DNA from 3 places in the Lonsdalea populi genome. Region 3 is predicted to be linked to each of the others. Evidence: predicted binding sites of a transcription regulator. Region 3 holds the regulator's gene; each other region holds the start of a gene.

The links. The regulator sigma-54, encoded in region 3, starts transcription at its own class of promoters, with help from an activator protein. The targets are predictions, from matches to a motif close to GTTGGCACANNTTTCGCTNT.
Positions count from the first base shown of each region.
Region 1: glnK (P-II family nitrogen regulator) is a predicted target of sigma-54. The motif match lies at 6,997-7,016, and genes of this name have one in related genera.
Region 2: glnA (glutamate--ammonia ligase) is a predicted target of sigma-54. The motif match lies at 5,040-5,059, and genes of this name have one in related genera.

Region 1 is NZ_CP065534.1:1,083,507-1,094,408, reverse strand. It holds partial or broken gene I6N93_RS17425 (transposase) at 1-830, shown strand, start outside; gene tomB (Hha toxicity modulator TomB) at 1,934-2,302, shown strand; gene I6N93_RS04865 (HHA domain-containing protein) at 2,355-2,558, shown strand; RNA gene ffs (signal recognition particle sRNA small type) at 2,906-3,002, opposite strand; gene I6N93_RS04855 (MGMT family protein) at 3,165-3,485, shown strand; gene I6N93_RS04850 (YbaY family lipoprotein) at 3,506-4,078, opposite strand; gene tesB (acyl-CoA thioesterase II) at 4,288-5,151, shown strand; gene amtB (ammonium transporter AmtB) at 5,256-6,548, opposite strand; gene glnK (P-II family nitrogen regulator) at 6,589-6,927, opposite strand; gene I6N93_RS04830 (SmdB family multidrug efflux ABC transporter permease/ATP-binding protein) at 7,233-9,023, opposite strand; gene I6N93_RS04825 (SmdA family multidrug ABC transporter permease/ATP-binding protein) at 9,016-10,785, opposite strand; gene I6N93_RS04820 (Lrp/AsnC family transcriptional regulator) at 10,867-10,902, opposite strand, start outside.
Region 2 is NZ_CP065534.1:3,749,245-3,760,146, reverse strand. It holds gene hemN (oxygen-independent coproporphyrinogen III oxidase) at 1-520, shown strand, start outside; gene I6N93_RS16680 (YshB family small membrane protein) at 604-726, opposite strand; gene glnG (nitrogen regulation protein NR(I)) at 875-2,287, opposite strand; gene glnL (nitrogen regulation protein NR(II)) at 2,296-3,345, opposite strand; gene glnA (glutamate--ammonia ligase) at 3,550-4,959, opposite strand; gene typA (ribosome-dependent GTPase TypA) at 5,331-7,154, shown strand; gene yihX (glucose-1-phosphatase) at 7,359-7,970, shown strand; gene dtd (D-aminoacyl-tRNA deacylase) at 8,018-8,455, shown strand; gene fabY (fatty acid biosynthesis protein FabY) at 8,491-9,432, shown strand; gene I6N93_RS16640 (AsmA family protein) at 9,532-10,902, opposite strand, start outside.
Region 3 is NZ_CP065534.1:3,523,252-3,534,153, reverse strand. It holds gene npr (PTS phosphocarrier protein NPr) at 106-378, opposite strand; gene rapZ (RNase adapter RapZ) at 375-1,229, opposite strand; gene ptsN (PTS IIA-like nitrogen regulatory protein PtsN) at 1,389-1,877, opposite strand; gene hpf (ribosome hibernation promoting factor) at 1,976-2,263, opposite strand; gene rpoN (RNA polymerase factor sigma-54) at 2,287-3,720, opposite strand; gene lptB (LPS export ABC transporter ATP-binding protein) at 3,766-4,491, opposite strand; gene lptA (lipopolysaccharide ABC transporter substrate-binding protein LptA) at 4,495-5,073, opposite strand; gene lptC (LPS export ABC transporter periplasmic protein LptC) at 5,051-5,620, opposite strand; gene kdsC (3-deoxy-manno-octulosonate-8-phosphatase KdsC) at 5,617-6,183, opposite strand; gene kdsD (arabinose-5-phosphate isomerase KdsD) at 6,254-7,240, opposite strand; gene I6N93_RS15595 (calcium/sodium antiporter) at 7,273-8,235, opposite strand; gene mlaF (phospholipid ABC transporter ATP-binding protein MlaF) at 8,513-9,325, shown strand; gene mlaE (lipid asymmetry maintenance ABC transporter permease subunit MlaE) at 9,333-10,115, shown strand; gene mlaD (outer membrane lipid asymmetry maintenance protein MlaD) at 10,119-10,670, shown strand; gene mlaC (phospholipid-binding protein MlaC) at 10,683-10,902, shown strand, end outside.

The DNA of each region.
Region 1 (10,902 bases), 1.4 Mb from region 3:
TCGCCAATGGCCGGGCGCTTTATACCGACAGTACCTGAAAGCCAACGCCAACCCACGCAAGGGGGGTAAACGAATGGCGCCCTGAAAGGGTAAACGAATATATGGAACAGCTTAACTCCGCAGTGGAGGCCGGCCGGAAAAACACGAAAAAAACCGCCGCCCGCCATAAAAAAGTAGACGAAAAGCGAAGCCTCCGTTAAGAACACCCGAGTCAGCACCGCCCCGCAAAGCGGCTTCATACACCGGGACAACAAGCCGCAGCGCTTCTTCCATCTAGCACCGCGCGACAGAGGAGAAATACGGCATCATCATGGATACACATGTCACACCGGGCAACGTGCATGACAGCCAGCCTTATAGCGGAAAAGTGACTGATGTACAGTACAACAGACCGTAACGGCTACCGACACTATGGTCTGATGCCGGAAAATGCCCTGCCTTCCATTTTCGAAGTAAGCACATAAAAAACAGTGAGATGCAGAAGACTCTCACCCGACATGTGCGCGAAGAGGCAAAGGAGAAAGCGAATGCGCTAAGGTAGACAAAATGGGGTAAAACGATATACGCGCGGCGCAAGGATACGTTAGAACGGAGCTTCACGGATGCGAAACAACATCATGGCTATTGCTATGCGCGGTTCCTGGGGATGAAGAAAGTGGGTGCAATGCCTGCTGGCGGCGACGGCGCAGAATATGAGGAAGATGATGCTGTTTTGTCTGCTGCTACTGGCAGAATGCGGGCCGATAAGGCCTAACCAGAGGCAAAAGATGGCGTTGAAAGTCTCATGGCATGAAAGGCCAAAATATCTCAGTCTCGACCTGCAGTCTTAAAAGAACCCCATGACTACAAGTCACAGTGGTCGGCAAATAAAAAAAGGGCGATCTTTGTTATAACATAACATGAAAAATGACATATAATACTACTTAATATATGCCTCCCCATTACCTCACTTTGTTTTCCCATGACAACAGCGTAATCACCAACTACACCGCAGGTTCCAGGATAACAACGCAAAAAACCATGAATATGAGGAGAAATTTTATCTCAGTGTCACCATTGAGGTTTCTATAGCCTCTCATCTTTACTGCGCAGATGAGCAAATGAGTATTCAAAAAGGGAGGCACAATACGCTCCCAAAAAAGATAAAGTTGTTTTCTTATATCTTAAAGACGGGGGAAACTTCATGCAGGTATTAAGCTCACTGCGCAGCGCTAGAATCTCCACAAGGATTGGATCGTTTTAGACAGCACGACAAATTTACGTCATTTGTAAAAGTAACCCTCGGTTTATTGCGGTTCAGGACCAGAAAAATAAAAAAAACTAATGAATAACTCATCGGACTTCTATGCTGCAATCAATAATCAAACAATCAAACTTGAAGAAACCTCTCTCGCTCTTGTGGTTTTAACAATTAGGTAACCCACTAACTGTTAATGAATCAGCCTATTTTGTTCTATTGCCTTTAAGCACCGTCGGCCTTTTGACCCCCATAGGAGAATCAGAGTCCCTATACCACCCGCCTTTCAGTCAACACCGTTGTAATTTTCTGATGCTATTTTTGTTACACTTTATATAAATGCCTTACATTCAATTTTGGGAAAACTAATTAACATCGTAAAGACTACCCTTAAAAGGGACTTTAAATAGTCTTGTGACTCAATGAATACATTACAAAATTTAAACGGTGAGTTCGATAACAGCAATTGCTACATAAAATGTCCGCGCTGTGCGAACCTACACGTTCTTTGCTATAGTTGTTACGGAATGATTTTTACAATGGCGTGAGGACATTCTTTACATTCACCGTGTTATCCTTAGTTGGTCTATTGAGGACGGCAGAGTGTAATCTCTCTTATGCAATTCATCGCTTTACCTGCTAAGGCAGGAGTAAACCCTAAGTAAGACTGAACCATGGCTTAACGGAGGGATTGAAATGGATGAGTACTCACCCAAACATTATGATATTGCCCAACTCAGATTCTTGTGTGAGAATCTGCGCGATGAAAGTATCGCGACTCTAGGTGACAGTAATCACGGCTGGGTGAATGATCCGACCTCCGCAATAAATCTTCAACTCAATGAACTTATTGAGCACATTGCGGCCTTTATTGGCACCTATAAAATTAAATATCCGGATGATGAAGAGTTGTACATGCGGGTTGAAAAATATCTAGACGATACTTATATTCTTTTTAGCAATTACGGCATTAATGATGCAGAGCTGCGGAGATGGCAAAAATCTAAGTCGCAATTATTCAGAATGCTCTCAGAAAAGAGCAACTATGCAACAGTAAGAACTTAAGAAATTATTTGCCTTATACTTATTTAACCCAGGAAAAATCATAAAGGTTATTATGAAAAAAATAGATTACTTGATGCGTTTGCGCAAATGCACAACCATTGACACTCTTGAACGAGTTATTGAAAAAAACAAGTATGAACTCTCAAACGATGAGTTAGAAATGTTCTATTCCGCGGCGGACCACCGTTTGGCCGAGCTGACCATGAATAAGCTCTACGATAAAGTTCCCACCGCCGTATGGAAATACGTGCGTTAATACGTATTAATCACCCAAGTTAAGCTAAAAGTACATTGAGCCGATATCATGATCGGCCTTTTTCTTATTAGAAAAATTAAGCAATATGCTAAAATTAGTAACAACTCGTATGTGCGTATTTCTTCCTTAATTCATCTGAAACAACTTAACATCCATTTCATGAAACACCACCCTACCGATTGAGATATGTCTTTTTATAAACTTACCTTCAATGGTTTCAATGCTTAAATCCGGTAGCGTCCAATAAATTAAAAACAAGGTAACGTCAGATTCCTAAACAACGGTCATTCTGAAAAATAAAAAACAAGAAAGGGAAAAGAGGCAGGAAACATCTGAAATGGCGGAGGCCCCGCCAGCTACATCCCGGCACACACATCGCCTGCTGCGGCTGCTTCCTTCCGGACCTGACCGAGTCCACAGGTTAGTGTTGCGGGAGAACCAACAGGGCCTCCATTGACGGCTCCGCACTGCGAAGCGGTGGGCATTATCAGCGATGGCCTAGTCAATTGCAAGCCGACACAACGTAACCGCTGTTTTCTTATCCATAACTTGCTTGATACCATGCGCTATTTATCAGTCTCATGGCAAACAGGATATCCATACGCTATGTCGCCCCACGAAGATAACTTTCGACAACGCGTTTTTCATATCATTGCGGCGATCCCCTTTGGTCAAGTCGCAACCTACGGGGATATTGCGCACTTGGCCGGTTCGCCGCGGGCTGCTCGTCAAGTCGGCGCAGTATTGCGTAATCTGCCTGAAGGAACAACGCTCCCCTGGCACCGGGTGGTCAATCGAAAAGGCGAGCTATCGTTGGCGGGACCTAGTCACCAGCGCCAAAAAAAAGCGCTGGTGACGGAAGGAATAAGATTTAATTTGGCAGGCAAAATTGATCTCGACCTATTTCGTTGGCGACCAACCGAGTAAATTTGCTCGCCCGCCGTTGATTACTGGATCGGTGACACGGTAGTACCGCCAAGGGGCGGCACCGTAGCTCCGCTGTGGACATCCGTTCCGGCCGCTAACGGTACTGACGGGTTAGCCGGCACAGGAACAGACTCCACCGGAACCAAGGTCAATTCGGCGGAACGAACGCCATTATTGATAACAGGAACAACGCTTTCTGTAATCAGTGTGACACGGTGGTTGATGGCGACTGCAGCGCTCAAAAGCACTCGTGCGTTAGGTTGGATATCGTTCGGGTTATAAGGCAGAACGAAGTTGAAAGGCGACTGTTTTCCGTGAGTCAATGTCACCCGCTGGGCAATGATTTTCGAAGGTGCGTCAGCTAATGAGGCATCTGAAACGGTCACCGTTAACACAGCATCCGCTGGCAGTGCGATTTTTTGTCGAATATTCACCGTACCGGTCACGGAAGGCTGCGCAATACCGGGCAGATAGCTGCCACTCGCCGGGATAGGGCCTCTGACATCCGGAGCTACACCACTATCACTTTTATCTGCACACCCAACCAAGCCGATCGATACCATGATACCGCCCAAGATATGCCATAATTTCATTTGGTAAGTCTCCCTTTATCATTTATCTGGCCTTCGGCGAAAACCGATGACCGCTAAGTAGCAAGAACCACTCGGCGTTTTAATTATGGTTCAATATCTTGATATTTTCATAAGGGATGACAGAAAGAACCAAAAACAAAAAAGTGGGGTCATGTGGTTATCGCTACAAGGACCCGCAACATGGCGTATTACTGACAAGGCTGATAATGATGAGTCAGGCACTACAACAGCTTCTCGATTTGCTGAATCTAGAAAAAATCGAGGAAGGTTTATTTCGTGGTCAAAGTCAGGATTTAGGGTTGCGACAAGTCTTTGGCGGCCAGGTTGTCGGTCAGGCGCTTTCGGCGGCGAAACAGACAGTATCCAAGCAACGCAGCGTACACTCTTTCCACTGCTACTTTCTTTTGCCGGGAGAAAGTCATAAGCCCATTATCTATCAGGTTACTACCCTGCGCGAAGGTAAGAGCTTCAGCACGCTTCGTGTAGATGCAATTCAGAATGGCCGTCCTATTTTTCATATGACCGCCTCATTCCAGCAGCCAGAGTCGGGTTTTGAACACCAGAGCGTGATGCCACAGGTGCCTATGCCTGAAAGCTTGCCTTCGGAGCAAGATATAGCCCAGAGTCTGGCTCATTTGCTGCCGCCTCAATTGAAAGCGACGTTCACTAAAGAACACCCTATCGAAATGCGACCGGTAAAATTCCATAACCCGCTAAAAGGGGAAGTTGAACCGCCTATCCGCCACGTCTGGTGTCGCGCTAACGGTAAACTGACTGACGATGAGCGTGTTCACCAGTACCTTTTGGGATATACCTCCGACTGCAATTGCCTGCTGACTGCACTCCAACCCCACGGCGTCGGTTTTCTCGAGCCCGGTATGCAAGTCGCCACTATCGATCACTCAATGTGGTTCCATCGACCATTCCGTATGGATGACTGGCTGCTTTATGCGGTCGACAGCCCATCGGCCTCCGGTGCCAGAGGGTTAGTCCGAGGCCAGTTCTACACTCGAGACGGCGTGCTTATTGCCTCCAGCATGCAAGAGGGCGTCATTCGGCGACGCAACGCATAACCGCTCTACCTCATGACTTTCCACAAAAAACCACCCGCAGTAACCGACGGGTGGTTTTTTGTGGCAGTCGAGGCGTGCGTGCGATACACGCCTCCAGATACTGATTATTGGTTGTATGCGTTTTCGCCGTGGCTGTTAACATCCAGCCCTTCACGTTCTTGCTCTTCCGGTACGCGCAGACCAACGGCCATATCAGCGACTTTGAAGGCAATGAATGCGGCTACGCCAGACCATACGATAGAAACGATCACGCTAAACAGCTGTACCCAGACCTGACGGGCCATGGTGACACCCTCTGCGTAACCTACGCCGCCCAAGGAAGACGAGGTGAAGACGCCCGTCAGAATGCAGCCGACGATACCGCAGACGCCGTGAATGCCGAAAACGTCGCACGGATCGTCAACACGCAGCCAACGTTTTAACACTGTCACACCCCACAGACCAGCAAAGCCGCCCGCGAAACCAATGACCATCGCACCGCCTACGCCGACCGTGCCCGCTGCAGGCGTAATCGCAACCAAACCTGCGATACAACCGGAGCATGCGCCCAGCAGAGAAGGCTTGCCACGCAGAACCCATTCACCAACCACCCAAGCCAGAATCGCGGCCGCAGTAGCGATCACCGTTGTCAAAAATGCCAGACCGGCGATATTGTTGGCAGAACTGGCAGAACCGGCGTTGAAGCCGAACCAACCGATATACAGGATAGCGGTACCGATGCACACCATCGGCAGATTATGAGGTTTGAATGCTTCTTTGCCGAAGCCAACGCGTTTACCCAGCAAGATCGCGCCAACCAGCCCCGCAACTGCGGCGTTGATATGCACTACAGTGCCACCTGCAAAGTCTAGGGCGCCGTCAGCAGCCAAATAGCCGCCACCCCATACCATGTGAGTCATTGGCAGGTAGGACAATGTTAGCCACAGGACCACAAAAATCAGCGCGGCGGAGAAACGAATACGCTCCGCCAGAGCACCAATTACGAGAGCAACGGTGATGCACGCGAAGGAGCCTTGGAAGGCGACGTGGATGTACTGGTAGAACGTACCGCTCTGAGAATTAATATCGATGCCATTCAGCATAAAGTTGCTTAGACCGCCGAAAAAGGCGTTGCCAGAGCTGAACGCAACGCTGTAGCCATAGGTGACCCATAGCAGACAAACCAGCGCGAAGGCGACAATAACCTGGGACAGTACGGACAGGACGTTTTTAGAACGAATCAAACCGCCGTAGAACAGCGCAATACCCGGAATGGTCATAAAAAGCACCAAAGCAGTACAAATCATCATGAAAGCATTATCGGCTTTATCAATCACTGGTGCTGCAGTGTCTGCCATGGCGCATGCTGGGAGCATAGCTGCGGTACCCAGACCAGACAAGAAGGATAGTTTTTTCATTTTCATTCATCCCTATTTATAAGGCTAAATCAGGTAGTTGTTATAGTGCAGCTTCATCTGTTTCGCCGGTACGGATGCGAATGACGCGCTGTAATTCGGCGACAAAGATCTTACCGTCGCCAATCTTGCCGGTGTAGGCGGCTTTGCTGATCACATCAATCACTTCATCGAGCTGATCGTCAGCGATAGCGATATCTATTTTCACTTTAGGCAAGAAGTTCACACTGTATTCCGCGCCGCGGTACAATTCCGCATGGCCCTTTTGGCGTCCGAACCCCTTCACCTCTGTGACGGTAAGACCTTGAATACCAATAGAAGACAGGGCTTCTCGCACGTCTTCCAACTTGAATGGTTTAATTACCACAGTCACCAGTTTCATTCTCATCCCCCTTAACCCGTTAAGTTCAGGCCTGTGCCGTCACTATCCAATGTCTCTACGCCATCATTGAAAGCAATTGATGTGCCATAAATGATTCGACGTTGGAAAAGCGGTGAAAGGTGATGAATGCGCGCATCGCGGAAATCGCGTTTGAATAAAGTATGGACGATCAGGAATGAAAGCGCACACAACCAGCGCACCATTTTTGTGCGTGACGCCTAATTCCGGTGCATGCCACCTTTTGGCAGGAGAATCTCTGCCAAGTTATGGTGCGTACCAACAATCAGACGCGGTTTAGAGGGAGTCTAGAAAGACATCTCCGCAGTGTCAGTGTCGTAGCGTTTAGCCTCTGCAAGGGCTTGTCCTGCCAGCTGTAGCTGATACATCTGATAATAACGTCCTTGCTGAGCCAGCAATTGCATATGTGTTCCCTGCTCAGCAATTTCTCCGTGGTTAAGCACCAGAATATTGTCCGCCTCGACGATGGTGGATAAGCGGTGGGCGATGACCACCAGCGTGGTTTGAACTCTAATCAACCGTAGCGCCTTCTGGATAGCTTGTTCGGTTCCAGAATCGATATTAGCGGTCGCCTCATCAAGAATGAGCACTTTAGGCGAATTCACCAGTACGCGGGCCAGCGCAAGCAGCTGTTTTTGCCCCACGGAAAGGTTATTACCCTGCTCGCCGATTCGGCTATGAATCCCCTCAGGCATATCCCTGACCAGCTCAGCCAGTTGCACCATTTTCAGCACGTGCCACACGTTCTCTTCATCGATATCTCGACCCAACGTGACGTTTGCATAGACCGAGTCCGCGAGGACCACCGGATCCTGCTGAACCATTGCCACATTGCTGCGCAGCACGGTGTGAGACAACGTCGGCAGCGGACGCTGATCCAGCCGAATGACGCCAATATCGGGGGTGTAATACCCCATAAGCAGATTCGCCAGCGTGCTCTTGCCGCTGCCGGTATGCCCCACCAGCGCGACAAATCCCTTATCAGGGATGTGCAGATTGATGTTACGTAATACCGGCTTGCCGCTGCGGTAAGAGAAAGTTACATCGCCGATATCAATGCGCCCGCTGGCTAGGGGACGTAAATCGTCGCCATAATCCTGACGCGTGCCATCCATCAGCGCGAAAATACGCTCTCCGGCCACGACGGCTTGCTGCAGCATCGACTGCTGAGTCGTCAGCTCAATCAAGGGTTCGTTGAGCCGTCCAAGATAGTTAATGAAGGCATATAACACGCCAACACCTACCGAGCCGACCGAGCTAAAGCCGAACTGCAACAGAAGCCCGCACATCACCAACGCGGAAAACAGGCTCAGCAGCGGACGTAACAGAAAGCCTTCCAGACGCAGCGTTTGCATACGCGCTAAATAGTGCTTTTGACTGACTTCACTCAGGCGTTTGCCGAACCGAGCCTGCTGACGAAATTGCTGAATGACGCTCATACCACTGATGACTTCGTTAAAGCCATCGTTGATATCCGCCAGATAACTACGCACACGGCGCACGATGGGCGTACTATAGCGCTGGTAAATAACCATCACCACCATCACAGCCGGAAAAATGGTCAGCGCAACGAGCGCCATACGCCAATCAAGGCTGAACATCGCCACCATCATGGCGCTGATGAGCGCCGCGCTGCGCAGCACCGTCGCCACCACCATCACGTAGAGATCCCGGACCACTTCCGTATCGTTCGTCACCCGGGAAATCAGTTGCCCGACAGGCTGAGTATCGAACGTCGACAGCGGTTGACGTAACGCGGCGTCCATCACATCGATGCGTAATTGCTGTACGACGCCCACCGCAACCCGATTAAAGGTCAACGATTGCAGGTAGTGCAGTGATGCGGCGAGGAGTTGCAGCAACACGTAAACTGCCGCCAAACCGCTGGCCAACATCAGCGGGAACTGCCCTTTTGAGACGAGATGGTCGATAAAATAACTGATGAGTATGGGTCCTGCGACTTCAGCCGCCGCCGCAACCCAGAGCATCACCACGCCTACCGCCAGCGGCTTACGCCAGGGTGAGCCGTAGGCCAGTAGACGTTTCAGCGTCGGCCAGAGCGGATGTGAATTATTCACCTTTGACCTCCTCAAGCGACGTCGGCTCGTCCAATGCGGCTTCCAGTTGCTGGTAACGATACATGTCCTGATACCAACCTGATTCGAGTGACAACGCCTGATGATTGCCGCGCTGCGCCACCTGGCCCTGTTGCAGCACGAGGATTTCATCCGCGTTGACCAAGGCGGAAAGCCGGTGTGCGCTGATGATCAGCGTGCGCCTTTCACCCCACTCACGCAGGTTGTTCAATATTTCGTGTTCGGTGCGTCCGTCCACGGCAGACAAGGCATCATCCAGCACCAGCACCTCGGCTTCCAGCAGGAGCGCGCGGGCAATAGCAATCCGCTGCTTCTGACCGCCGGAGAGCATGACGCCGCGCTCGCCCACTTCGGTCTCATACCCCTGCGGCAAACGCAGAATATCGTCGTGAACATTCGCCAGACGCGCCGCTTCCTCAATTTGCGCTTTGGTCGCATCCGGTCGTCCCAAGGCAATATTGCCTGCTACCGTATCCGCAAACAGGAACGGCGTTTGTCCCACGACGGCGAACCGGCTCCTCAGGTCATCCAGACGAATACTGTCGAGGGGAAGCCCGTGGTAAGAGATTCTTCCCTCCTCCACATCGAATGAACGCAGCAACAAAGCGATCAACGTACTTTTTCCGGAACCCGTGGGGCCGCAGAGCCCCAGCATTCTTCCCGGTTGCAGCGTGAAACTGACGTTATGTAATACGGTCTGACCGTGCTGCGGATAATGAAATGCCTGAATATTTGCCGCCAGCGTTCCGGGCTCGTCCGGCAGAGGCTGAACACCATCAACCACCACCGGTTTCTCGGACAGGAGCTGACGGATACGGCTATAGCCGGCACTGCCACGTTCAACGATGTTTAACATCCAGGCTAGCGCCAACATCGGCCAAATCATCAGTCCCAAATACATGACGAAGCTGGTCAATTCGCCCAGCGTCATCGTCCCATGGATCACCATCCAACTGCCGCCACCAATTGCCAGAAGGTTGGACAATGCAACAGCAATATAAATTGTTGGGTCGAACCGCGCATCCACGCGTGCCACTCGCATATTTTTGGCACCCGTGTCGGCGGCGACTTCGGCGAAACGCTGAGACTGATAATCCTCCAGCCCAAACGATTTGATCATCCGGATACTGGTCAGGCTTTCCTGCGTCTGATTATTCAGCATTGAAAACGCCGCTTGAGCGGCTTTGAAACGGTGGTGCAGCTGCGTACCGTAGTGCTTGATAATGATGGACATGATCGGCATTGGCGCCAAAGACAGCAGCGTCAATTGCCAGCTGAGCTGTGTGCACATCACCACCAGCACGGCGCACCCCATCATCAGAGAATCGACAAACGTCAGCACGCCTTCACCGGCGGCAAAGACTACTCGGTCGACGTCATTGGTGGCTCTCGCGATCAAATCTCCGGTGCGATGACGCAGATAAAAGGCAGGATGCTGACGGCTGAGTTGACGATAAAAATCACCACGCAGCTCCACCGCCAGTTGATAGGACGCGCCAAACAGCAGAACGCGCCAGAAATATCTCAGCACGTAAGTTAATACGGCGGACAGCGCCATGAGCCCGATCCACCCCATCGCGGTAGCGGCCGGCATATCGTGTTGCGTTACGCCATCGACGACAATTCCGACAAGCGCCGGAGGCAGTAATTGCAGTATGGCGATGACGATTAAGAGGATTACCGCCCCCAGATAACGCTTCCATTCACGGCGGAAATACCATCCTAGTTGAGCAAAAAGTCTCACGCGGTCTTCATTCCAAAGCTAGTAGCATCATTATTATTGCGGGCAGAACACTAGTATACATGATTGCCCTGATGGATAAATTTAGACCCTAATCGGCAATGCCGTTGTGTGTTTTAT
Region 2 (10,902 bases), 230 kb from region 3:
CGGCATGGACCATTTTGCGCGCCCCGACGATGAGTTGGCGGTGGCGCAGCGCGAAGGGAAACTGCATCGAAACTTTCAGGGCTATACGACGCAGGGCGAGACTGATTTGCTGGGGATGGGTGTCTCCGCGATTAGTATGATCGGTGATAGTTATGCTCAGAATCAGAAGGTCTTAAAGGACTACTACACTCAGGTCCAGACCCAGGGCAACGCGCTGTGGCGCGGCGTGCAATTAACGCATGACGATTGCATTCGTCGGGATGTCATTAAAACGCTGATCTGCAACTTCAGGCTAAGCTATGCTGCGATAGAAGCGGAACATCAGATTGATTTCGAAGATTATTTCTCTGAGGATCTGACCTTGCTGGAGCCGATGGTGGCTGATGGTCTGATTGAGGCGACGTCTCGGGAGCTGATTGTGACGCCGAAGGGGCGCTTGCTGATCCGCAATATTTGCATGTGTTTCGACATTTATCTGCGCAGTAAGATGCAAACTCGCCAGTTCTCACGGGTGATATAAGTCCCGATAGAAATAAAAACAGCCGCTTTGCGGCTGTTTTTATCTTTCCTGCCAGCGTGAACCCACGGTGATGGCCTGCGGGATCAGTTAAAAAAGTTAATCAAGGCGGCACACAAAACGGCTGCGATGGCTGTCTGCGGGGAGTGTCCCACCGCATTGCCCATTTCAGCGCCTTGTGACAACGCCGAAAAAAGTGATTCCAGCATGGTTATATTCTCCTGTCAGCGCAGCGATCATACTGCTGATTATGATCATGTAAAGTATAAATTTACGACAATCATCCCTGCGCTGAGGCCTTCTTTTTCCTCTGCTCCCGCAGGGGGACGACTCTGCCTGCCAGAGAGCCCTCGGGCGTTACTCCATCCCCAACTCTTTCAGCTTGCGCGTGAGCGTATTACGCCCCCAGCCCAACAGACGAGCGGCTTCCTGTTTATGCCCCTGCGTATGGCGCAGCGCGGTCGTCAGCAGTGTTCTCTCCATTTCTGGCTGGGCTTCAGCCAGCAGGTTTTGATGACCGGAACGTAGCGCCCGGTCAGCCCATTGCGCCAGCAGGGTCGCCCAGCTGTCGGGTTGGACGTGTACCGTGGCGTCAGGCGCGGTGGTTTCAAACAGCTCTGGCGGCAAATCCTGAATCAGTACCTCCTGACCCGCGGCCATGACAGTCAACCAACGGCAGGTATTTTCCAACTGGCGGACGTTGCCGGGCCACGGCAAACGCGTCAGCGCCGCTTCGGTCTCAGGATGCAGGTTCTTCGGTTCAACCCCCAGTTCCTTGGCGGTCGCTTGCAAGAAGTAGCGGGCGAGGCGTGGAATATCTTCCCGGCGCTCGCGCAGCGGCGGCAAATGTACGCGGATGACGTTCAGACGGTGGAATAAATCCTCGCGAAACTTGCCTTCCTGCACCCGCAGTTCCAGATTTTGGTGGGTCGCGGCAATAATACGCACGTCGACTTTGACCGCCGCGTAGCCGCCGACGCGGTAGAACTGTCCGTCCGCCAGTACACGCAGCAGGCGAGTCTGCACATCTAACGGCATATCGCCAATTTCATCCAGAAACAGCGTGCCGCCATCGGCCTGTTCAAAGCGGCCTTGGCGGATCTGATTAGCGCCGGTGAAGGCGCCTTTTTCATGGCCGAACAGTTCTGATTCGATCAAATCCTTAGGGATCGCGGCCATGTTCAACGCGATGAAAGGGGCTTTGGCGCGAGGGCTGTGGCGATGCAACGCATGCGCGACTAGCTCCTTACCCGTACCGGACTCCCCGTTGATCAAGACGCTGATGGAAGAGCGCGAAAGGCGTCCGATGATCCGGAATACGTCCTGCATCGCGGGCGCTTCCCCGATGATGTCCGTCGTCGGCCCGCTGATAGGCTGATTACGGACCGGCTGCTGCTGCTCCATGTAGTGGCTGATGGCGCGTTCCACCAGCGCGACCGCTTCATCAATATCAAAAGGTTTTGGCAGATAATCGAAGGCGCCCTGCTGATAGGCGCTGACCGCCGCATCGAGATCGGAATGCGCCGTCATGATAATGACCGGCAGCATGGGGTGGCGCTGTTTAATCTGCTGAAGCAGGGCCAGGCCGTCCATTCCCGGCATACGGATATCGGAAAGCAGCACATCAGGCGTTTGCGTAGATAACGCATTCAACGCCTGATTTCCGTTATCGAACGTAGCGCACGTTAAGCCGGCTCCGGTGAGAGCGCGTTCGAGCACCCAGCGGATGGAGCTATCGTCGTCGACAATCCAGACTATCCCTCGTTGCATCATGGACCTCACTGGCGAATGGGCAGATAAACCGAAAACTCGGTGTGACCTGGCCAACTGTTAAATTCAATTTTACCGGAGTGCTGATCGATAAGATTACGGGCTATCGACAGTCCGAGTCCGGTACCGCCTTCGCGTCCGCTGACCATCGGATAAAACAAGGTATCCTGCAAATGGGCCGGAACGCCCGGGCCGTCATCCTCAATATCTATGCGCGCCACCAGGCGATAACGGACGCCGTGCAGCGTCAGCTGGAAGGCGGTGCGAGTCCGGATCGTGATGGAACCGCCTTCTTCTCCCAACGCCTGCAACGCATTGCGGGTGATGTTCAACAGGACCTGTTCAATTTGATCCGGGTCGTGCATCAGCTCCGGCAGGCTGGGGTCGTAGTCTCTGACCAGCGTGACGTTATCGGCCTTTTCCAATGAAACCAGCTGGAAAACCCGTTCAGCAACCTGGTGAATGCTTTGCGTCACATGCAGCCCCGGCTGCTGCGGCCCCAATAGGCGATCGACCAGATTACGCAGGCGATCCGCCTGTTCGATAATGACTTTGGTGTATTCCGTCAGCGATGGGTCCGGCAACGCTTTGGACAGCAGTTGCGCCGCGCCGCGCAAGCCTCCCAGCGGATTTTTGATTTCATGGGCAAGCCCGCGCACCAGATCTCTCGCCGCAAGCTGCTGCGCGTGTTGCAGCTGCTCCTGACTGAGTTTGCGCTGGTTATCCATCGGCGCCATTTCCAACAAAATAAAATCATTTTGAATACGCTGCGCCGTCAGCGACATAATATGGGCTCGGCCGTCGACCACGATGGTGACTTCATTGTCCGTAAATCCCTGTCCGGAATTTAGACTGTCCAGCATCAGATCAATATTAAGCGAAAAATAACCCAGCAGTTCAGGCAGTGGCGTTCCCGACAGTTTTCGCGAGCTCTGAGCCAGAAGTTGTTGCGCTGCTGGGTTGGAATAGTGGATCGCCAGATTTTTATCCAGCAGTAGGATGCTGTTGATTAAAGAATTGAGGATCTGCCCAGCATCGGGCAGCGTGCCTGTTGCCATAACGCAGACTCCTGCACTATTTTAGTGCGTTACATTCTGGATTGATTACTGTGACTTAGCAACCGTGCGATGTTGCGCGGAGAAAAAAGCCCATCCGAAGATGGGCTGAAAAGTTTCCACGGCAACAAAATAAACAAGAACGTTTGTTAGCGACGGCAGTTTCAACACCATTATTATTCGGGCCTGCCGTCATTGCGCGAATACTTACACGCTGTAATACAGTTCGAACTCTACCGGGTGCGGAGTCATACGTACGCGGTCGTTTTCTGCGCGACGCAGTTCGATGTAAGCATCGATAGAGTCTTCGGTGAACACGCCGCCGCGGGTCAGGAACTCACGGTCTTCGTTCAACGCATTCAGCGCTTCTTCCAGCGAGCCTGCCACGGTCGGGATTTCGCTCGCTTCTTCCGGCGGCAGATCGTAGAGGTTCTTATCCATGGCGTCGCCAGGATGGATCTTATTGATGATGCCGTCTAAGCCAGCCATCAGTAGCGCGGTGAAAGCCAGGTATGGGTTGGCTGCCGGATCCGGGAAGCGAACTTCGATACGACGCGCTTTCGGGCTAGCAACCACCGGGATTCGGATGGATGCAGAACGGTTACGCGCGGAGTAAGCCAACATGACCGGCGCTTCATAGCCTGGAACTAGTCGTTTGTACGAGTTGGTCGCCGGATTGGTCAGAGCGTTGATGGCTTTCGCATGTTTAATCACGCCGCCGATGTAGTACAGCGCCATTTCGGACAAGCCGCCGTATTTATCGCCGGAGAACAGGTTCACGCCGTCTTTGGACAGAGACATGTGGCAGTGCATACCGGATCCGTTATCGCCGAACATCGGTTTCGGCATGAATGTCGCCGTTTTACCGAAAGCGTGCGCGACGTTGTGAACGACGTATTTGTAAATCTGGATTTCGTCGGCTTTCTTGGTCATGGTGTTAAAGCGGGTTGCCACTTCATTCTGACCCGCTGTCGCCACTTCGTGGTGATGGGCTTCAACGACCAGACCCATCTGCTCCATGGTCAGACACATGGTGGAACGGATGTCCTGAGAAGAGTCGACAGGCGGAACTGGGAAGTAACCGCCTTTTACGGATGGACGGTGGCCTTTGTTGCCGCCTTCGTATTCTTTGCTGGAGTTCCAGGCACCTTCGATATCATCAATGGTGACGTGAGAGCCGGAGATACTGCTGCCGAAACGAACGTCATCAAATAGGAAGAACTCGGGTTCTGGCCCGAACAGTACCGTATCCGCAATGCCGGAAGAACTCAGAAAGTCCTCTGCGCGTTTGGCGATGGAACGCGGATCGCGGTCGTAGCCCTGCATGGTGCCTGGCTCGAGGACGTCACAGCGGATGATCAGCGTAGACTCTTCGTAGAACGGGTCGAGAACGGCGGTCGTGACGTCAGGCATTAACACCATGTCTGATTCGTTGATGCCTTTCCATCCGCCGATAGAAGAACCATCGAACATTTTGCCGTCTTCGAAGAAATCTGAATCTACCTGATGGGAAGGGATCGTGACGTGCTGCTCTTTACCTTTAGTATCGGTGAAACGAAGGTCGACGAATTTCACCTCATGTTCTTTCAGCAGCGTCAAAACGTGTTCAACTGACATACTTGGTTCTCCCGGGTTATATCATTTATCGTCGTGGAACGAATATCATTGTGGAATGTTGTTGTGACCGTCCGTAAACTATAGCTAAATCTGTGCCAACTTTAGTATTTGTGCCTGAGAGCCTATTCTGTGGTTTTCTAAGTGGACTTCGGCTGCACCAATATAGTAACCCGCACCAAGATAGTGCTTTATTTTGCATTGTTAGCACCAGATTGGTGCTCTTCAATGTGTTTGTAGCGCAATTGCACCGTGAAAGGGATCACAACCTCCTCGAGGTGAGGTTGTTTGCAAGAGATGTTTGTGATCCTGTTTAGTCCCTCGATTAATCCGTGTACAATAGCGCGCTATTTCTAAATGCCTGAGGCAAAGCTGTGATCGAAAATTTGCGTAACATCGCTATTATTGCGCACGTTGACCATGGGAAAACCACCCTGGTCGACAAGCTGCTACAACAGTCCGGTACGTTTGATGAACGTAGTGAAGCCACCGAACGTGTTATGGACTCCAACGATTTGGAGAAAGAGCGTGGGATCACCATCCTCGCTAAAAATACCGCCATCAATTGGAAAGACTACCGCATCAACATCGTTGATACCCCAGGGCACGCCGACTTCGGCGGTGAGGTAGAACGTGTTATGTCGATGGTCGACTCGGTACTACTGGTCGTTGATGCAATGGATGGCCCGATGCCGCAGACCCGTTTCGTGACCAAAAAAGCATTTGCCAATGGTCTGAAGCCGATCGTGGTCATCAACAAGGTCGACCGCCCGGGCGCACGCCCTGACTGGGTTGTCGATCAGGTGTTCGACTTGTTCGTAAACCTGGATGCCACTGACGAGCAACTGGACTTTCCGATCGTCTACGCTTCTGCGTTAAACGGTATCGCGGGTCTGGATCACTCCGATATGGCCAGCGACATGACGCCGCTGTTTGAAGCGATCATCGAACACGTCGAAGCGCCGAAAGTTGACCGTGACGGCCCGCTGCAGATGCAAATCTCTCAGTTGGACTACAACAACTACGTCGGTGTTATCGGTATCGGCCGTATCAAACGTGGCACTGTTAAGCCCAATCAGCAGGTGACTGTTATCGACAGCGAAGGCAAAACGCGCAACGGTAAAGTCGGTAAAGTCCTGGGCCACATGGGTTTGGAGCGTATCGAATCTACGCTGGCGGAAGCGGGCGACATTATCGCTATCACGGGGCTGGGCGAGCTGAACATTTCCGATACCATTTGCGATCCGACGAACGTTGAAGCGCTGCCTGCGCTAAGCGTCGACGAACCGACCGTGACCATGTTCTTCTGCGTCAACACGTCTCCTTTCTGCGGTAAAGAAGGTAAGTTCGTGACGTCGCGTCAGATCCTTGAGCGGTTGAACAAAGAACTGATCCACAACGTTGCGCTGCGCGTTGAAGAGACTGAAGATGCGGATGCTTTCCGCGTATCCGGTCGTGGTGAGCTTCACCTGTCCGTTCTGATTGAAAACATGCGTCGTGAAGGCTTCGAAATGGCCGTTTCACGTCCGAAGGTTATCAACCGCGTGATTGATGGTCGCAACCAAGAACCGTTCGAAAACGTGACGCTGGATATCGAAGAACAGCATCAGGGCTCCGTCATGCAGGCGATGGGCGAGCGTAAAGGCGACGTTAAAGACATGGTTCCAGATGGCAAGGGCCGTATTCGTCTCGACTACGTTATCCCTAGCCGCGGTCTGATCGGTTTCCGTACCGAGTTCATGACCATGACGTCTGGTACTGGTCTGCTGTACTCCACGTTCAGCCACTACGATGATGTGCGTCCGGGCGATATCGGTCAGCGTCAGAACGGCGTACTGATCTCTAACGGTCAGGGTAAAGCGGTCGCGTTTGCTCTGTATGGTCTGCAGGATCGTGGTAAGTTGTTCCTGGGTCACGGTGCCGAAGTTTATGAAGGCCAAATCATCGGTATTCACTCACGTTCTAACGATCTGACGGTGAACTGCCTGACCGGTAAGAAACTGACCAACATGCGTGCCTCCGGTACGGATGAAGCCACGACGCTGGTACCGCCAGTCAAGATGACGCTGGAGCAGGCTCTGGAGTTTATCGATGACGACGAACTGGTTGAAGTGACGCCGACGTCTGTTCGTCTGCGTAAACGTCACCTGACTGAAAACGACCGTCGCCGCGCCGGTCGCTCAAGCAAAGAAGACTAAGTGTCTTTTCTGTAACGACGGTCTTGTTTCACTAAAGCCAGCCAGCGAAAGCTGACTGGCTTTTTTCTTTTATTTTCCTTCGGTTATCCTAATTTCTCGAATCGAGAACACACCTGAAAGCGGTGTATTCGGCCTCCGATCTTCTCTGTTCAGTTCTCCCTTTTACCGTTACAGTGAAAACCTATTCACTCATCAGGAGGACCTATGTTGTATATCTTTGATTTGGGCAACGTCGTCATTGATATCGATTTCAAACGGGTGCTGGGAGTATGGAGCAACCTTAGCGGTGTCCCCCTGGCTAGCCTGAGCGAACGCTTCGTTATGGGGCACGCGTTTGAACAGCACGAGCGCGGCGAGATCGATGATGAGGCATTCGCCTCTGAGCTGTGCCACGAAATGGGGATTGCCCTCAGCTTTGAGCAGTTTGCCGCAGGCTGGGAATCAATCTTTATCGGGGTACGCCCTGAAGTGCTGGATATCATGCAGCAGCTACGGCGCGACGGGCAGCGTGTTGTGGTGCTCTCGAACACCAACCGCCTGCATCATCAGCAGTGGTCTTTGCTTTATCCCGAGATAGAACAGGCGGCCGACCATTTGTATCTGTCGCAAGAGCTTGGCATACGTAAACCCGAGGCGGCCATCTACGAATACGTGTTGCAACAGGAAGGATACCGCGCTCAAGACGCCATCTTTTTCGATGACAATGCGGACAATATCACCGCTGCATCCGCGTTGGGCATCCATGCTATTCAGGTCAACGATCGTCAGGTTCTGACGGACTTCTTTTCTTCTTATTCCGCCACGGTGAGTGAATAGCGTCAGGCAGTTTCCATTCGGTATCAGACAGGAGCAGCATCGTTTTTATGATTGGGTTAATTCAGCGCGTCTCTAAAGCCAGCGTCACCGTGGACAACGAAATCATCGGGAAAATCGACGCAGGGTTGCTTGTATTGCTGGGCATTGAGCAGGGCGATGACCAAAAGAACGCCGTGCGGTTATGCGAACGGGTGATCGGGTACCGAATTTTCGGCGATGAGCAGGATAAGATGAACCTGAATGTGCGTCAGGCGGGCGGCAGCCTGCTGGTGGTGTCGCAGTTTACGCTGGCGGCCGACACAAAAAGGGGGATGCGTCCCAGTTTTTCTCGAGGGGCGGCGCCTGCCGAAGCCGAACGATTGTATCGCTGTTTTGTCGGTCAATGCCGGGAACAGGGCATCGTCACTGAAACCGGTCGTTTTGCCGCCGATATGCAGGTTGAATTGGTCAACGATGGCCCTGTGACCTTCTGGTTACAGGCATAGACCGCAATGCTTCTCTTGGTTAACTGAGGCCGTTTATGTATCACTTGAGAGTGCCGGAAAGCGCCAAAGAGCTGGACGCCTACTACCAGTTTCGCTGGGAGATGCTGCGTAAGCCGTTGAAACAGCCATTAGGATCCGAGCGCGACGCTTATGACTCGCTAGCGCATCATCAGACCGTGGTCGACGTTCATGGGCGTTTGGTCGCTGTGGGGCGGCTCTACATCAACGCTGACAACGAAGCCTCTATCCGTTTTCTGGCGGTCCACCCTAATGTAAGACGTAAAGGGTTGGGCACCTTGCTGGCGATGGCGCTGGAGTCGGTGGCGCGTCAGGAGGGAGCCAAGCGCGTGGTGTGTAGCGCCCGCGAAGAGGCGAAGGCCTTTTTTGCCAAACTGGGATTTGTGGACCAGGGCGAGATCACGACGCCGCAGACGACGCCAATTCGGCATTTCCTGATGATTAAACCCGTGGCGACTCTGGATGATATTTTGCATCGCCCAGACTGGTGTGGTCAGCTACAGCAAGCCTGGCACGATCACATTCCGCTGAGTGAAAAGATGGGTGTACGAATTAGCCAGTACACCGGCAAGAAATTCATCACCACGATGCCGGAAACCGTCAATCAGAACCCCCATCACTCCATCTTCGCCGGCAGCTTGTTTTCGCTGGCGACCTTGACCGGCTGGGGGCTTATTTGGCTACTGCTGCGGGAGCGTCAACTGGGCGGCGCCATCGTTCTGGCGGATGCGCATATTCGTTACAGCTCGCCAATCACTGGCCGCCCCATCGCGGTGGCGAACCTTGGGTCGCTGAGCGGAGATTTAGACAAGTTGGCTCGCGGCCGTCGGGCAAGGGTGCATCTGAACGTCGAATTATTCGGTGAAGGGCAAAAAGGCGCATTATTTGAAGGTGTGTACATGGTTTTACCGCCGACGCCGGATGCTCCTCCGGAGCCCACGGGGTTATCGAGTGGCTGATATAAGGCGCAGATATTGACGGTTCTGGGAATGGCTCTCTACGAATAACAGAAGGCCGGATGATGAGTCCGGCCTCCTTCTTGGTATCGCCCATTCGCCTTAGGGCGCCGGCGTCCCTTCCTGCAGGATACCCTGATTCAACTGTTGATAAACCGGTTGCCCAGCGCTGTCAGTCCCCTGCAAAACGCCGTTTAGGGTGGGTTTCAGCGGCGCGGCATTCGCCATCTGGCCTTTCAGTTTTAACTGAAAATTGATATTCCCCGATGGCATGCGAGTCGGCATCGGCCAGCCCCAGCGAAGCAATGCGTCGAATGTCGTCGATTTGCCGTTCAAATCCAGCATAAATTCACGCGCAGTGTTCTGATCGATAATCGCTTTTGCTTCCAACAGACCACCCTGCGTGAAGGCGCTCAGATCGGTAAAAGTGATCCGATTGTTGTCGGCCGTCAACGCCAGCGACGGGCGTCGAATATCCACTTTATTGAAAGTGGCATCGCTGGCGTTCAGGTTTAGCGAGCCCTGCCAAATTCCCCACTGATGCTGGCGGGCCAGCATCAGGTCGCTGCCATAGCCATCAAGTGCGGTTAACTGGAATGGGAAGTCCGGGTTGATATCGATCAGCAGGTTACGGTTGGCGGTAAATTTTTTGACGGAGACTTCTTCCAGCCACGAAGGCAGCGTCTGCTGCCAGCGTTGACGCCAGTCTCCCGGCAGGGTGTATTCCATTCCCGCGATAACCAGCTCATCCAGCGTCAGCCGGTGGTCGCCGCGCAGCCAGTTGCCGCTGGCCCGCAGCAGCCCTCTCTCCCAACGGGCCGAGAACTGGCGGATGGCGATCCCCTGAGCCGACAGGTCCAGATTGATAATCGGGTCGATCAGATGCAGGTCGCCGTTGATAAGATCGGTGGCGTTGAACGAGAGCGAGCCGTCCTCACTCTGCCAGTTATCCTGTCGGAATGTGACGTGTTGCAGTGTGGCGTCAAGATCGCTGGCGGCCCAGCCCGGCCCTTCGATGCGTGCGTCTATCAGATCGAAACGGTCAACGCTGACGGCGGACAGCGTTGCGGCGGGCCGCCAAAAATCAGAGAGGGAACGCGCAGTTTGCAGCCTCACGTTACTCAATCTGAGTCGATTAATCTGCCAACTGCCATCATCCGCGCGCTGCGCGCTGCCGGTCAGATCCCCCCGGGCGACATTGGCGCCGAAGTTGCTCAGCGTCAGGCGCCGATTGTCGAATGTGCCTTCAACCAACACCTGACTGGCGGGGATATCATTAAGCGTCAGCGAGCGGGCGCTGAACTGGAAACGCGCATTGTTTCCCAGCAGATGATCGGACTGCGGTTCCCACGGCGTGATGCCGCCGTTGACCTTCTGCCCGTTCAGCCGCCAGTCGCCGTCGTGCAGCTGTAGCGCCATGTCCTTGAGCTGCAACACGTCAGCTTTAAAAGGCAAAGCGTAACCGGTTTGACT
Region 3 (10,902 bases):
GCCGAATAGCCTTCGGCTATTCGGCGTTGATACTTGCCAGCAGAGTAGGGAGACGAAAGAGGGATGGCATGCGCCGATGGCGCAGAAAGGCGGGCATGGGAACGGTTATTCTTCGTCAAAACCGGCGTCAAATAGCATAACGACCGCCGCAAGCGCTTCGTTTTCATCCGGACCGGTCGCTTCAATTTCGATGTGGCGGCCTTGGGCGGAATCCAACATCAGCATGGCGATAACGCTGCTGGCCTCGGCCTGAATGCCGCTTTCATTACGCAGAATGACTTCAGCATCGAAATTTTGAACCAGTTCGAACAGCTTCATCGCCGGGCGGGCGTGCATACCCAGGCGGTTTTTGACTTCAACGGTATGTCTTGCTGTCATGATTTACGTTTTTCCAGCGTCCGGTGGCGCAGCTGCACGTTTTTGCCTCTGGAGCGGAAGTAATCAGCCAACTGCTCGGCGACATAGACCGAGCGGTGTTTGCCGCCGGTGCAACCAATGGCGACGGTCAGGTAGCTGCGATTGTTGGTTTCCAACATCGGCAACCACAGTTCGAGGTAGCTGCGCGTTTGATAAATGAAGTTGTGCACTTCGGTGTGGCGATCCAAAAACGCCGCGACGGGTTTATCCAGCCCGGTCATGGGGCGTAGTTTCGGATCCCAGTGCGGGTTTGGCAGAAAGCGGACGTCGAACACGTAGTCGGCGTCGATAGGGATGCCGTGCTTGTAGCCGAACGATTCGAACACCATCGTCAGCTCGCGTTCCCGCTTGCCCAACAGGCGGGCGCGCAGCATCTCGGCCAGTTCATGCACCGACATCTCGGAGGTGTCGATGATCAAATCGGCACGGGAGCGCAGCGGTTCCAGCAGATTGTTCTCTTCGTCGATGGCGTTTTCCAGCGACAGGTTCCGGCTGGATAGCGGATGCAGGCGACGGGTGTCGCTATAGCGGCGGATCAGCGTATTGCGGTCGGCGTCCAGGAACAGCAGCTGCGGCGAGAAACTGCTCGGCAGTCGGGTCAGCGCTTGTTCCAGCACTTCCGGCGTTTCCGGCATGTTGCGCACGTCAATGCTGACCGCCGCCGAGATATTCCGCGCCGCCAGGGCATTGGCCAGATCCGGCAGCAGAATTACAGGCAGGTTATCTACGCAGTAGAAACCCATGTCTTCCAGCGCGCGCAAGGCCACGGATTTGCCCGAGCCTGAACGACCACTGACAATCATCAGCACCATCTGACGACTCCCTCAGGCAGCGGAAGGATAAAGGTCTCGCTGCCACCGTTAGCTTATGTTAGTCATCCGGCCTTCGCCGGAATGTTTACCGGACGCAGGCGTTAACACACGGCGTCCGGTACGGTCATAATCTTTGTCTGGATGCGCTTTCCCCTTATATCAGGGCTGTTCGGCGCTGTCCGATTCGGTCATGATCTGATACAGCTCTTCATCGCTCTGCGCACTCCGTAAACGGCGGCACAGCGCCTTATCCGACAGCTGTCTGGCGACCAGCGCCAGCGTATTCAAATGGGTTTTACATTGTTCGGCGGGAACCAGCAAGGCAAACAGCAGGTCCACCGGCTGGTTATCGATGGCGTCAAAAGCGACGGGTTGATCCAGATGGATAAAGACGCCCACGGCGCTTAGCGAGTCATCGTTCTCGAGCTTGCCGTGAGGAATGGCAATACCGTTGCCAATACCGGTGCTGCCCATACGTTCCCGCGTTAGAACGGCGTCGAAGACAATCTGTGAGGGCAGATTGAGCTGCGCCGCAGCCAGTTCACTGATGATTTCCAGAGCGCGTTTTTTACTCTGGCAGCTCACGGCATTGCGGGTGCACTCCTGTCGAAGTACGGCGCTGAGTTGCATAATGGAATCGTTACTCATTTTATACTCACCTGGCAACACAAGGGCCTCCAGCGGCCGAAACGGCTGTCCTTACGGAGCGGGCCGTTCCGGGCCTTGCGCCGGAGGCGGAGGAAAAATCAGTGCTGCTTCAGTTTATCCTTATGTTTGTTTAACTGTCGCGCCAGTTTGTCGATGAGAAGATCGATGGCGGCATACATATCGTCCGCTTCTGATGTGGCATGCAGCTCACCGCCGTTGACGTGGATCGTGGCTTCAGCGATTTGCTGGATCTTCTCCACTTTCAGCACCACGTACACCTGATTGATGCGATCGAAATACTGCTCCAGCTTCGCGAATTTGGTGGTTAAAAAATCGCGCAGGGCATCGGTAATTTCAACATGGTGTCCGGTAATGTTGAGCTGCATGGCGTCTTCCTTCTCAGTTAAGGTCAAACCAGCTGTTTACGCTGGTTGGACGGTGGGATGGATAAAGACTCGCGATATTTGGCAACGGTGCGCCGGGCCACGATGATTCCCTGATCGGAAAGCAGGGTGGTCAGCTTGCTGTCGCTCAGCGGTTTGGCGGGATTTTCCGCAGCGATTAATTTTTTGACTAATGCCCGGATGGCGGTGGACGACGCCTCTCCGCCGCTGTCGGTATTGACGTGGCTGGAGAAAAAATATTTCAGTTCGAAGATGCCGCGCGGGCTGTGCAGGAACTTCTGCGTCGTGACGCGGGAAATGGTGGATTCGTGCATTTCCACCGCCTGGGCGATATCCGCCAGCACCATGGGCTTCATGTATTCTTCGCCGTGGTCGAAGAAGGCCTGCTGCTGTTCAACGATGCAGCGTGTCACCTTCAGCAGCGTGTCGTTGCGGCTCTCCAGACTTTTGATGAGCCAGCGGGCTTCCTGCAGGTGGCTGCGGATGAACTGACCGTCGCTGTCGCTGCGCGTGCTGTTGCCCAGCGCGGCATACTGCTGGTTGATTTGCAGCCGCGGTACGCTGTCGGTATTGAGTTCGACGGACCAGCGATCCTGAACTTTACGCACCAGGACGTCGGGAATCACGTATTCCGACTCGCCGGTGTTGATGGACTGTCCCGGACGCGGGTCGAGGGACTGAATCAGCGCCAGAGCTTCTTTCAGCACGTCTTCTTTCAGACGGCTGGCGCGAATGAGCGTGCGGAAGTCGTGGTTCGCCAGCAGGTCCAGATAGTCGCTGACGATCAGCTTGGCTTCTTCCCAGCGCGGCGTTTTATTGTCGAACTGCGACAGCTGAACCAGCAGACACTCGCGCAGATCGCGCGAAGCGACGCCCACGGGATCGAAGCGTTGGACCCGTTTCAGGACCGCTTCCACTTCTTCCATCGTCAGCTCTTCGTTACCGACGCCGTCGCGGATTTCTTCTAGAGAGACGGTGAGGTAACCGGTGGGATCGACGGCGTCGACGATGGAGGTCGCGATGGCGGCATCGGTGTCGGAGAACGGCGTCAGCTCAACCTGCCACATCAGATAATCTTGCAGCGTCTGAGTGGTTTCGCCCTGATAGACCGGCAGCTCATCATCGCGGTAGTCGGTACTGGTGCCGGAGGGCGTGCCCGCCGTGTAGATTTCATCCCAGGCGGCGTCCAGCGGCAGCTCATCGGGCATCTCTTTCTGCTCCAGTGCTTCCCGGGTATCCAGCGCTTCACTGCTGCTGCTTTCTTGCGTCTCGACCTCCTCGTGGGGGTCGGTTTGTTCCAGCAAGGGGTTGCTTTCCAGCGCCTGTTGAATTTCTTGCTGGAGTTCAAGCGTGGACAGCTGTAACAGACGGATTGCCTGCTGTAGCTGTGGCGTCATTGCCAGTTGCTGGCTAAGCCTGAGTTGCAAACCTTGCTTCATAAATAGCGCTAACTTCCCGTGGATAATACGAATAAAAGTATGACGTCAGAGTCGGAAGCCTTCGCCCAGATAGACGCGTTTGACCTGTTCGTCGGCCAATATGTCCGCCGGTGAACCGTGAGCGATAAGATGGCCCTGGCTGACGATATAGGCACGTTCACAGACGTCCAGCGTTTCGCGGACGTTATGGTCGGTGATGAGGACACCCAGACCGCTGTCGCGAAGGTGTTCAATAATTTTCTTGATATCTATCACCGAAATTGGGTCCACCCCGGCGAAAGGTTCATCCAGAAGAATGAACTTGGGATTGGCTGCTAGCGCTCGGGCGATTTCAACCCGACGACGCTCCCCACCGGAGAGGGATTGTCCCAGACTATCGCGTAAATGAGCAATATGAAACTCTTCCATCAGCTCATTGGCGCGGTCCGCCTGCTGTTCCTGCGTCAGATCCTTACGGATTTGCAGCACGGCCATCAGGTTATCGTAGACGCTCAACCGCCGGAAAATCGAGGCTTCCTGAGGAAGGTAGCCGATGCCGCGGCGCGCGCGGTCATGCAGCGGCAGCAGACTGATATCGTCGCCGTCGATAATGATACGGCCTTCATCGCGCTGGACGATGCCGACGACCATGTAGAACGTCGTGGTCTTGCCTGCGCCGTTCGGACCCAGCAGGCCGACGATTTCTCCGGAGTTGACCTTCAGGCTGACGTTTTCCACGACCTTGCGGCCTTTGTATGCCTTAGCCAGATTTTCTGCGATTAATGTAGCCATGAGTTATTGCGTCGCTCGCTGTTGCGGTTTGGGGGACTTGGCCGGTGCCGTGCTTTGGCCGTTCTTATCCTGCAACTGGGACGGAACCAGAACCGTTGTCACACGCTTGCCTTTATCGCTGAATGCTTGCATCTGCTGCTGTTTGACCAGATAGGTGATGCGATCTCCTTTGACGTTGCTGTCCAGCTGTTCCAGATAGGCGTTGCCCGTCAGAATCACGTTGTCCTTATCCAGCTCGTAGCGCATTTTCTGCGAGTGGCCTTTGACGGGCTTTCCGTTGTCCTGCATTTGGTAGAACGTCGCCGGATTCCCGAAGCCTTCGATCACTTCGCGACCTTGCTGGCCCTGCGGACGGGTGACGACGACTTTGTCCGCCTGAACCTTGATCGATCCCTGCGTGACGATGACATTGCCGGTAAACGTGACGATGTTGCCCTGCATATCCAAAGACTGCTGGTCGGAGTCGATGTGAATCGGCTGATCGGTATCGCCGGTCAGCGCCAATGCCGGCATGCTGGCGGAAAACAGCGAGCTGGCGATCAGCGCGTGGCGCAGTGCTTTATTGATTTTTTGGAATTTCATAGTAGGTTTTTACCTTTTCGATCAACTCTGCTGTCTTGTTGCGCAGATTTCCACGCATTTTCAAACCATTGGAAGTAAAGCTGGCACCGTAAAGCGTGACTTCATCATCGGATGAGACATCCTGGGTGATCAGGTTCACCTGAGCATTATCTGTTTTGACCCGCTCCAACTGGGAATCTGTCGTCAGGCTGTTCATCTCGACATGGCCGTACAGATACAGCATGCGATCCTTAGTCAGTTTGGCCCGATCCGAGCGGACTGACCAGGTGGCGACGCCTAATTCGTTGTACATGGTAGCTACCGGCTGAGTGAACCAGGTCAATTGGTCATTTTCGTAATATTCGGCTTTTTCAGTCACCAGCTTGTAGGTCAGCTTTCCCGTTGGGTCATACACTACGGTGAGGTTTTGCTGAGTGGTATAGGTCGGCGCATTGCTTTCCGACATCGCGGGCGTCGCGTCATCGTTGGTCGCGGTCAGATTCAAGCCGAGCAGCACCAGCGCGATCAGTACCAGCAGGGCGGTCAGCCAGCGCTTTGTTTTATTCATATCGACAACCCTTTAGCGAACTCCAGCTTGTCCTGCGCCTGCAAAATCAGGTCGCAAATCTCGCGTACTGCGCCGCGCCCGCCAGCGGTGAGCGTCACATAATCCGAGCGGGGCAACAGCAGCGGATGGGCATCCGCCACGGCGACGCTCAGTCCCACTTCCGCCATGACCGGCCAGTCAATCAAATCGTCGCCGATATAGGCGACCTGATGGGCCTCAAGCGCCAGTTTATCCAACAGTTCGCGGAAGGCCAAAAGCTTATCAGACTGTCCCTGATAAAGGTGAGAAATCCCCAGGGTCCTGCAGCGGTCTTCCAGAAGCTTGGCTGAACGGCCGGTAATAATGGCGACATCGATGTCGGATGTCAGCAGGCAGCGGATACCGTAGCCGTCACGGACGTTGAACGTCTTCAGCTCTTCGCCCTGATTGCCCATGTAGATCAGACCGTCGGACAGCACGCCGTCCACATCGCAGATGAGCAGACGGATATTTCGGGCCTTGCTCATCACCGCGTCGGCGACGGGGCCGTAGCAGGTCTCGGTGTTCGGCGGGGTTTTCCTCATGTCGCGCTTGTCCTTAGTTTGCAGCCGGGTTGAAGTCATTGGGTCAATGCTAGGTGACGCTGTGGCTGGATTAAACCACACCTGCCCGCAGCATGTCGTGCATATGCACGACGCCGACCAGGCGATTGTCTTTGGCGACCATCAGCGCCGTCACATGACGCGACTGCATCAGGTTCAGCGCATCCACGGCCAGCATTTGCGACGTGACGCGGATACCTCCGCCCGTCATGACGTCGACGATGCGCGCGCTGTTCAGGTCGATATTCATATCGAAAATCCGGCGCAGGTCGCCATCGGTAAAAATCCCTTCGATGGTGCCGTCGGGGGCGCAGATGGCGGTCATTCCCAGGTTCTTGCGGGTGATCTCCAACAACGCGTCGCGCAGTGAGGCATCGCGGGGCACGCTGGGGATTTCATCGCCGGTGTGCATGATATCGTTCACCCGCAGTAACAGTTTGCGACCCAGCGCTCCGCCCGGATGGGACAGGGCGAAATCTTCCGCGGTAAATCCCCGTGCCTGCAGTAGCGCCACCGCAATGGCGTCGCCCATTACCAGCGTAGCAGTTGTGCTGGAAGTGGGCGCCAGACCCAGCGGGCAGGCTTCCTGAGAAACATGAATGCAGAGATGGTGGTCGGCGGTTTTTCCCATGGTGCTTTCCGGATTGCCGGTCATGCAGATCAGCGGGACGTGCAGGCGTTTAAGCACGGGGATCAACGCCAGAATCTCATGGGATTCGCCGGAGTTGGAAATGGCGATGACGATATCCTGCGCGGTAATCATCCCCAGATCGCCGTGACTGGCCTCGCCGGGATGCACGAAGAAGGACGGCGTGCCGGTACTGGCGAAGGTCGCGGCGATCTTGCGGCCGATATGACCGGATTTCCCCATGCCCATCACAACGACTTTGCCCGAGCAGCGGAAAATCATCTCGCAGACGCGGGTGAAGTTGTCGTCAATATACTGATCCAATTGAGCCAGCGTTTCGCGCTCAATGGATAAAACCTGTTTCCCTGCGCGCTGGAAATCGAAATGGGAGGGTAGCTCAAAGTGTGACATTCAAAACGTCCTGCGTTGCCGATAAGTCCCGGCTATGAAAAAAAGAACAGCATGGCGAGGTAAGCGATAAACGCGCACAGCAATAGCGCGCCCGCGCCCTGACCGATGCACCGTTTCTGGCGTAGGCACAGTGCCGCCAGTAGTACGCTGGCTCCCAGCATCACCCAGTAGTCGCGGCTGAACGCTAACGGGTTCAACGCGCCGGGGGAAAGCAGCGCCGGTACGCCCAGCACAATGCCGATGTTGAAAATATTGGAACCGATCAGGTTGCCCAGCGCGATGTCGTCCTCTTTCTTGAGCGTGCCGACGATCGCGGTGGCGAGTTCGGGCAGGCTGGTGCCGATAGCCAGCACCGTCAGACCGATGGTCAATTCGCTAATATTGAAGCTGCGGGCGATCACCGTGGCGTTGTCCACGACGATGCGCGTCGCCATGGGCAGAATAATGACGCCCAGCACCAGCCACAGTAAGGCGACGGTCGAGTTATCGTCTCGCGGCAGCTCGTCCATCTGCTCGCGCGTCAGGCTATCCACGCCTGCTTGCTGGGCGGTACGGGCCATGCGCAGTATCAGCGTGACGGAGGCCGTGGCGGCCAGCAGGAGTATCACGCCATCCAGTCGGCTAAGGACATGGTCATGCAGCAAGACGCCGCACAGCGCCGTGACGATCAACATCAGCGGCAGCTCCCGACGCACCAGAACCGAATGGAAGGTCAGTGGGCGAATTAATGTCGCGCTGCCGAGGATCAGCAGAATATTGGCGATGTTGGAGCCGAGCACGTTGCCTACCGCCATATCTATCTGATGATTCAGCGCTGCGGTGACCGAAACCATCAGTTCCGGCAACGACGTACCGAGTCCGACAATGGTAATGCCGATCACCATCGGTGGAACGGCGAAGGAGCGGGCCAACACGGCAGCACCGTAAACCAGGCGGTCGGCACCATAAACCAGCAGAATCAAACCAACAATCAAGAGTACTGTCGCAAAAAACATGAAGCGTCCTTTATTCAGGTATAATCACCGGTTTATTGGCGCACAAACCAGTATTTTTTGGACGAATAGTGAACAAGAAAGTCATTTTTCATCTTTGGCGCTAATTTTGACTGTGTAGTGTGAAAAAGTAAAACCAATGGCAACTTTGGTTACGAATTAGTGATGGCCGTTTGTCACAGTGAATGCCTGATGCGTCATCCGGCGTAGAAGGGCGGTTCAACAGACGGTCTTAATACTGATGACTGCGCCGCTCGCGCAGTCGGAAAGGAAACACATGATGAATCCCGAAGTCTCTAACCTGGTTGAAGTTCGCGGGCTCAGTTTTCGCCGGGGAAATCGGCAGATTTTCACCGATATTTCCCTGAACGTCCCTAAACGCAAAGTGACGGCCATCATGGGGCCGTCCGGCATCGGCAAAACCACGCTGCTGCGCCTGATTGGCGGCCAACTGCCGCCGGATCAGGGCGAAGTCTGGTTCGACGGCGAAAATATTCCTGCGCTTTCTCGTTCCGGGCTGTACGAAGCCCGCAAAAAAATGAGCATGCTGTTTCAATCCGGCGCGCTGTTTACCGATCTCAACGTGTTCGACAACGTCGCCTGGCCGCTGCGGGAACACAGCCAGCTTCCGCCGGAATTGCTGCACACTATCGTGATGATGAAGCTCGAAGCGGTGGGGCTGCGCGGGGCCGCCTCTATGATGCCGTCCGAATTATCCGGCGGCATGGCGCGGCGGGCGGCGCTGGCGCGGGCCATCGCGCTCGATCCGCAGTTGATTATGTTTGACGAACCATTTGTGGGGCAGGACCCGATTACGATGGGCGTGCTGGTCAAACTGATTGATGAACTGAATCACGCGCTCGGTGTCACTTGTATTGTAGTCTCGCACGATGTGCCCGAAGTGTTGAGCATCGCGGACTATGCCTACATCATTGCCGATCAGCGCGTGATTGCCGAAGGCACGCCGAATGATCTGCAGCAGAACGCCGACCCGCGTGTCCGCCAGTTCCTGGACGGTATTGCCGACGGGCCGGTGCCTTTCCGCTATCCTGCGGGAGATTACACGTGCGAGCTGTTGGAAGCGGGGAGTTAATTTGTTCATGCTATTTCAGGCATTAGCGTCTTTCGGACGCGTCGGCATTAACGTATGCACGTCGTTCGGACGCGCGGGACTCATGCTGTTCAATGCGCTGGTGGGGAAACCGGAGCTCGCCAGACAATGGCCGCTGCTGCGCCGCCAACTGTACGGCGTGGGCGTACAATCCTTATTGATTATCATGGTCTCCGGTCTCTTTATCGGTATGGTGCTGGGCCTGCAAGGGTATCTGGTTTTGACGACCTACAGCGCGGAAGCCAGCCTCGGCATGATCGTCGCGCTGTCGCTGCTGCGTGAACTGGGGCCGGTAGTGACCGCCCTGTTGTTCGCCGGTCGCGCCGGATCGGCGCTGACCGCGGAAATCGGGCTGATGAAGGCGACAGAGCAACTGTCCAGCATGGAAATGATGGCGGTAGACCCGCTGCGCCGCGTCGTCGCGCCACGATTCTGGGCCGGGGTGATCACGATGCCGCTGCTAACGGTGATTTTCGTCGCCGTGGGGATTTGGGGCGGCTCGCTGGTCGGCGTGGACTGGAAGGGCATCGACAGCGGTTTTTTCTGGTCGGCCTTGCAGGGCGCCGTCGAATGGCGGCTGGATATCGTGAACTGCCTGCTCAAAAGCCTGGTCTTTGCGATTACCGTAACCTGGATCGCTTTGTTTAACGGTTATGACGCGATCCCGACGTCAGAGGGGATTAGCCGTGCAACGACGCGTACCGTCGTGCATTCATCGCTGGCGGTTTTGGGATTGGATTTTTTGCTGACGGCACTGATGTTTGGGAACTAAGTGATGCAAACGAAGAAACATGAAATCTGGGTCGGCGTGTTTATGTTGATTACGCTGGGCGCCATTATCTTTATCTGTCTGAAAGTGGCTGATTTGAGCGCGCTGGGGCGCCAGCAGACGTACCGTTTGTCGGCGACGTTCGATAATATCGGCGGCCTGAAAGCGCGTTCGCCGGTGAAAATCGGCGGCGTCGTGATTGGCCGGGTGGACAGTATCGATCTGGATCAGAATACGTATTTGCCGCGGGTGACGATGGAGATCGATAAGCGTTACGACCGCATTCCGGATACCAGTTCGCTGGCAATCCGCACGTCAGGCCTGCTGGGCGAACAGTATTTGGCGCTGAATATGGGTTTCGAAGACCCCGAGATGGGAACGTCGATTTTGAAGGACGGCGGCACGATCCAAGACACCAAATCGGCGATGGTGCTGGAAGACCTGATCGGCCAGTTCCTGTATAAGAGCGGCAGCAACAACGACCATGCTGAACAGAACGGCATCGCGCCCGCCACCGCTCCGGAATCCCAGACTAACTCCGTGACTCCACATTCCTAAGAGGAAACCTGCATGTTGAAATATTTACTCATGGCGGCGTCGCTGCTGGTGATGGCTCCCGCAGCGCTGGCGGCCGACCAGACTAACCCTTACAGCCTGATGGCCGATGCCGCGCAGAAGACCTTTGACCGCCTGAAGAATGAACAGCCGAGTATCCGTCAGAATCCTAATTATCTGCGCAGCATCGTGCGTGAAGAGCTGTTGCCCTATGTGCAGGTGAAATACGCGGGCG